Linked DNA regions of Candidatus Ruthia magnifica str. Cm (Calyptogena magnifica). The protein of the gene in region 1 binds, or shares a complex with, the protein of each later gene. Links are inferred from orthologs where the notes say so. Each region holds a gene or a part of one and is shown on either strand. Other genes may lie near its edges.

Region 1 (3,133 bases):
GAACCAGCCAGTGTGATTGTTGAAATCCTCAATGAAGATGGTTCAATGGCTCGACGTGATGATTTAGAAATTTTTGCCAAAAAACACGACATTAAATTAGGTACGATTGAAGATTTAATTTCTTATCGAGTTGAAAACGAAAAAACCATCGAACGTATTAATGAACGTGAATTTAAAACTGAATTTGCCATTTTTAGATTAATTTCATTTCTTGATAGTATTCACAATGAAACTCACTTAGCCTTGATTAAAGGAAAAATTAGCAGTAATACTGATACTTGCGTGCGTGTACACATGGAAGATGCTTTTAAGGATGTGTTACAAGAAAAGTCAAACAGTTTTAGCGTTATCGCTGCATTAAAGTACATTGCTAAATTAGATAGTGGTGTTTTATTGCTACTTAGAATGCAAACCGACCAAAGTATTTTAGAAAATATTGACAACGTTAATGGCAATATTCGTGATGATATCAAAACATATGGCGTTGGTGCACAAATCTTATCTGACCTTGGCATTAAAAGAATGAAAATTTTAGGCAGTCATAGAAAGCTTTATGGCTTAAAAGGCTTTGGTTTAGAAGTAACTGAATACATAGACACCAGCAAGTAAAGGAATAATAATGAAATTTAAATTTAATAAAAACGGAAATAACAATTTTCTTGCAAAAGCAAAAGTTGCGATTATCGTGGGTTATTTTTACCAAGATATTGGTGACAAGCTATTATCAGCAGCACAAGAAACCTTAGCTAAATATGGCATTAATGCCAATAATATCAATGTGTTTTACGTCCCTGGTGCATTTGAAATTCCGTTATTGGCTAAAAAATTAGCAAGTCAAAAACTAAGTAACAAAAATTTATACGATGGTATTGTGGCTTTAGGTGCAATTATCAATGGTGAAACCCCGCATTTTGAGTTTGTTTGTAACGAATGTGCTCGTGGCGTGTCAGATGTTTCTTATCAATATGAAATCCCCACTGCTTTTGGTATACTTACTACAAATAACATGGAGCAAACCATCGGTAGAGCTGGTGGTTATAAGGGTAACAAAGGTGAAAAGGCAACCATGGCAATGATTGAAATGCTCTATTTAATGCAACAAGTAGACACTCAAACTTTTTAACCATGACCTTTAAAACCTCAAAGCAACGCTCTCGAGAGCGCGTAGTACAAGCTCTATATCAATATCTAGTATCAGGTGGAGAAATATTGCAAATTGAACAACAATTTTTAAACCAAAAACAAGGCAAAATCTCAAAAGCTTTCTTTTCAAATTTATTCATCAATATTCTAAAAAATAAATCTTTACTAGATGAGATTATCGCACCTACCATTAACCGAGAAACTGAACAACTAGGCGCTGTTGAACACGCTATTTTATATCTAGGCGCTTTTGAGCTCAAATTTAGCCCAGGAGTGCCTTATAAAATCGTGATTAATGAATCACTTGAATTGGCAAAACTGTACGGTGCAGAGGGTGCGCATAAACTTATTAACGTTTCATTGGACAAACTGGCTCAAACACTACAACCTAGAATAGACGAATAGATACTCAAAGGTTATACTTTGATATCTTAGTTAATAGGCTTTACAATAAAGAACCTAGTTTTAGATTGATAATCTCCTAACAGCACTTGTTAGATATTAATATGTATACTTTCTTATCTTTTTTGATATATCTATAAATCCTGAGTAAGCCGTATTTGAAAGAAATACTATTTTTTTGATGTTAAGTGGATAAATCATTTTTGTTAAACTTATTTAAAATACTTTTGGATGTATGAGGTACCTGTAAACCATGTTGTTTACTAATCCTAATCATGTACCAGTAGAACAACCTTGAGTTGCCAAAACTTTATGTTGATTATCGATATTTAGATGATCCTCACCTTTTTAAATTTAAAGCTTAATTTGCATAAATATATTATTATGTTATAATATAAATTGAATTAATTAAATGGAGATATGACAATGAAAAAGATTTTTACAATAGTGCTATTGACATCCACTTTAAGTGCGAATGCATTTTGGAGTAGCAACAATACCCCATGGGGTAATGGTTACAACAATTATAACGCTTATGGCTATCAAGAAGATAATGGCATATTTGGCTACAACCCATATGATTTTTGGGATCCTCGTTGGTATGCAGAAGAAATGGGTAATATGTTTGATGAATTTGATAATAACGGTTGGAACAACAACAACTATTATGGTTATGGTCGTAATGGTTATGGTCGTAATGGTTATGGTTTCGCACCTAATGGTTATGTAAATACCCCATGGGGACCTGGTGTTGCACCTGAAATGACTATGCCAGTAGTACCAATAGCAAGATAGTATAAAAGTTATGGTTAAAATCAGGCATTAGGTTTTTAATGACGATTGATTAATAATTAAGGAGTGAGAAAATAATGACAGTTTTCTTGCTAACATTGAAACTTAATGCTACTGCAAATTGGGGTATTAATTGGAATAGTAATATTCCTATAAATTTTGGAAACAACACACCCTGGAACGGCAATAGTTTTAACAATCCCGTTGAAGTAATGAATAACAAACCTTTGGAATTATGTCTACAACCAAGAAATTACAGTAATCGTTGAAACAGAAAGTGACGAGCCTTTCAGCATCAATTTCATAGTAAAACTGGCTATACCGGTTTTTTATTGTCTAATTTGCCCAAAACATTATGTTTATTAATATTAGCTTAGAATAATAAAAAATGGATATAAATTGTTTATTTTGTCAATTGAGTGAAGAAAGAATTATTGGACAATGTGATTTAACCATTACGTTTTTAGACTCTTATCCTGTTTCTCCTGGACATACGTTGATTGTCCCTAAAAGACATGTTGCTACTTATTTTGATATTACCGAACAAGAGCAAAATGCAATTGCCAAAGCCATTCAAAAATCAAAATTGATTCTTGATGAGGAGTTTTCTCCAGATGGTTTTAACATTGGTATGAATAATGGTGAAGTAGCTGGGCAAAGTATTATGCATTTACATGTGCACATGATTCCTAGATATAAAAATGATGTTAAAAATCCTAAAGGTGGTGTGCGCTGGGTGATTTCAAATAAAGCTGATTATTGGAGTAATTCAGATAAATAACACATCCTTTTTTAA
Region 2 (3,241 bases), 360 kb from region 1 along the record:
AAATGTTTGGTTATGCTAATGATTTGCGTTCAATGACACAGGGCCGGGCAAGCTATTCAATGGAATTTAAAAAATATACAGCAGCGCCAAAAAACGTGGCTGATGAAGTGATTGAAAAATTAAATAAGTAAGGAGTATAAAATGTCAAAAGAAAAATTCGAAAGAACTAAGCCACACGTCAACGTTGGAACAATCGGTCACGTTGACCACGGTAAAACTACACTCACAGCCGCTATCACTAAAATCATGTCAGAAGCACGCGGTGGTGAGTTCAAAGATTATGCAGATATTGATAATGCGCCTGAAGAAAGAGAACGTGGTATTACTATTTCAACAGCCCACGTTGAGTATGAAAGTGAAGCTCGTCATTATGCACATGTTGACTGTCCAGGACATGCCGACTACATTAAAAACATGATCACAGGTGCTGCCCAAATGGACGGCGCTATTATTGTCATCGCTGCCACAGATGGTCCAATGGCTCAAACTCGTGAACACATCTTATTGTCTAAACAGGTAGGTGTACCTTACATCGTTGTTTACATGAATAAAGCTGATATGGTTGATGATGAAGAATTGGTTGAATTGGTTGAACTAGAAATCCGTGAGTTATTGGATGAATATGATTTCCCAGGTGATGACACTCCAATTATCTTTGGTTCAGCCCTTAAAGCTTTAGAAGGCGACATGTCAGATATTGGCATGTCTTCTATTATTAAATTAGTAAAAGCATTAGACACTTACATTCCAACCCCTAAACGTGATACAGACAAGTCATTCTTAATGCCAATTGAGGACGTATTCTCAATCTCAGGTCGTGGCACTGTAGTGACAGGCCGTATTGAAGCAGGTATTGTTTATGTCGGTGATGAGTTAGAAATCGTTGGTATTAAAGACACACAAACCACTACTTGTACAGGTGTTGAAATGTTTAGAAAGTTACTTGATTCAGGCGAAGCAGGTGACAACGTGGGTGTTTTACTTCGTGGTACCAAACGTGAAGAGGTTGAACGCGGTCAAGTATTAGCCAAGCCAGGTTCAATTAAGCCACATTCAAAGTTTGAAGCAGAAGTTTATATTTTAAGCAAAGATGAAGGTGGTCGTCATACCCCGTTCTTTAACAACTACCGTCCACAGTTCTATTTTAGAACAACAGATGTTACAGGTGCTTGTCAGCTACCTGATGGTGTAGAGATGGTTATGCCAGGTGATAACGTGAAAATGCAAGTAGAGTTATTATCACCAATTGCTATGGAAGATGGTTTAAGGTTTGCTATTAGAGAAGGCGGTCGCACAGTGGGTGCGGGTGTGGTTTCTAAGGTAACGGATTAAATTAGTTAATTAAGGCGTAAGGTTTATTGTATAATCTTTCGTTTTTCGTTTTAGAAATTTGCAACGTAAATAGACAGGATATAAAGGCACATGAGCAATCAAAATATTAGAATTAAATTAAAAGCGTTTGATCATCGTTTAATCGACAAGTCAGCGCTTGAAATTGTGGAAACAGCTAAGCGCACAGGTGCCAGTGTTAGAGGTCCAATTCCTCTACCTACTAAGAAGGAGCGTTTCACTGTATTGACCTCTCCTCACGTTAATAAGAAGGCAAGAGATCAATACGAATTAAGAACTTACGTTAGATTAATGGATGTTATTAGTCCAACAGATAAAACAGTAGATGCACTCATGAAGCTAGATTTAGCAGCTGGTGTTGATGTTGCAATTAAGCTTAATTAAACACAAAAGTAAGTAAATAATTTAGGAATAAGATCATGGCAATGGGTTTAGTAGGACAAAAAATAGGAATGACGCGCTTGATAAGCGATGACGGTTCTATCACGCCAGTGAGTGTAATTAAAATTGAACTTAATCGTATTGTTCAAACAAAAACGGTTGATACAAATGGCTATAGTGCTATCCAAGTAACAACAGGAGTGAAAGTAAATAAAAAAGGCGAAGCTAAAGTGCATCGCGTACCTGCTGCAATTAAAGGTCATTACGCTAAAACCTCTCAAGAAATTGGTTTGGGACTTTGGGAATTTAGAGTAGAGGCTGATGAAATAACCGATGCAACAAGTGTTGATATTTCATTATTTAGCGCTGGTCACTATGTTAATGTTGTTGGTAGATCTAAAGGAAAAGGGTTTCAAGGTGGTGTAAAACGCCATAATTTCCAAATGCAAGATGCCACTCATGGCAACTCAATTTCTCACCGTGCTATTGGTTCTACAGGACAATGTCAAGAACCGGGCCGTGTATTTAAAGGTAAGAAAATGGCTGGTCATATGGGTAATGAGCAAGTAACTCAAGAGTGCTTAAAGATTGTTAAAGTGGACAGTGAAAGAAATATCATTTTTGTTAAAGGTTCAATTCCTGGTGCAACTAAAGGCTTTGTTAAAATTTCTTTATCATCTAAGAAAAATAAAATTAATCAAGAAGTTAGTAAAAATATTCAAAATCAGGCAACTAATGAAGTTGTTTTAAACTGAACAAGCGTAAGGGCTTAAGATGAAATTTAAAGTATTAAATATAAGTACAAATAAGTCAAGTACCATTGAGGTGGCTGATACTGTTTTTGCAAGAGGTTTTAATCAAGCACTGGTTCACCAAGTGACTACGGCTTACATGTCTGGCGGTCGTCAAGGTTCCAAAGCACAAAAAAATCGTTCTACTGTTAGTGGCGGTAGTAAGAGACCTTGGGCGCAAAAAGGTACAGGTCGTGCTCGTGCTGGTACTACTCGTGGCCCTATTTGGCGTTCAGGTGGCGTGACATTTTCAGCTGCACCAAGAGGTTATGCGCAAAAGGTTAATAAAAAAATGTATAAGGGTGCAATTAGTGTTATTTTTTCTGAACTTGCTCGCTCTGAACGTTTAAAAGTGGTGTCAGAATTTAACATTAAAGAGATTAAAACTAAAAATATCACCGCATTACTCAAGGCACTTAATGTTAAAGATGTTTTACTAATGACTGATGAGCTAGATGAGAATTTATATTTATCTTCTCGTAATTTATATCATGTTGGTGTTTGTGATATACAAAGTATTGATCCAGTTAGCTTGATTGGTTATGATAATGTTGTGGTAACTGAAATAGCATTGAAGAAAATTGAGGCAATGTTATGAATCAAGAAAAAATATTAAAAATCTTATTGGCACCAATCGTTTCTGAAAAAACGACCATGCTATCAGCACATAATCAATATGCATTTAAAGTTCGTGTTGATTGTTCTAAAAGAGAAATTAA

The links.
Region 2: the proteins of nusB (region 1) and rpsJ are in contact, whole or in part, in a solved structure (PDB 3D3B), measured with the Escherichia coli proteins. The link is inferred for Candidatus Ruthia magnifica str. Cm (Calyptogena magnifica) from one-to-one orthologs.

What each region holds. Positions count from the first base shown.
Region 1 is NC_008610.1:552,227-555,359, forward strand. Bases 43-2,836 are described here. They hold nusB (transcription antitermination factor NusB), read left to right. Parts: upstream 43-1,125; coding sequence 1,126-1,548; downstream 1,549-2,836. Other genes in these bases: ribB (3,4-dihydroxy-2-butanone-4-phosphate synthase), read left to right, coding at 43-609; ribH (6,7-dimethyl-8-ribityllumazine synthase), read left to right, coding at 620-1,123; RMAG_RS02540 (hypothetical protein), read left to right, coding at 1,972-2,340; RMAG_RS02550 (HIT family protein), read left to right, coding at 2,726-2,836. Outside these bases: more of ribB, read left to right, coding at 1-42; more of RMAG_RS02550, read left to right, coding at 2,837-3,118; ssb (single-stranded DNA-binding protein), read right to left, coding at 3,130-3,133. UniProt on the Escherichia coli protein: Part of the processive rRNA transcription and antitermination complex (rrnTAC). The complex forms an RNA-chaperone ring around the RNA exit tunnel of RNA polymerase (RNAP).
Region 2 is NC_008610.1:190,179-193,419, forward strand. The notes cover bases 177-3,078. They hold rpsJ (30S ribosomal protein S10), read left to right. Parts: upstream 177-1,422; coding sequence 1,423-1,734; downstream 1,735-3,078. Other genes in these bases: tuf (elongation factor Tu), read left to right, coding at 177-1,332; rplC (50S ribosomal protein L3), read left to right, coding at 1,770-2,486; rplD (50S ribosomal protein L4), read left to right, coding at 2,506-3,078. Also shown: fusA (elongation factor G), read left to right, coding at 1-131; more of tuf, read left to right, coding at 142-176; more of rplD, read left to right, coding at 3,079-3,120; rplW (50S ribosomal protein L23), read left to right, coding at 3,117-3,241. UniProt on the Escherichia coli protein: Involved in the binding of tRNA to the ribosomes. Part of the processive rRNA transcription and antitermination complex (rrnTAC). The complex forms an RNA-chaperone ring around the RNA exit tunnel of RNA polymerase (RNAP).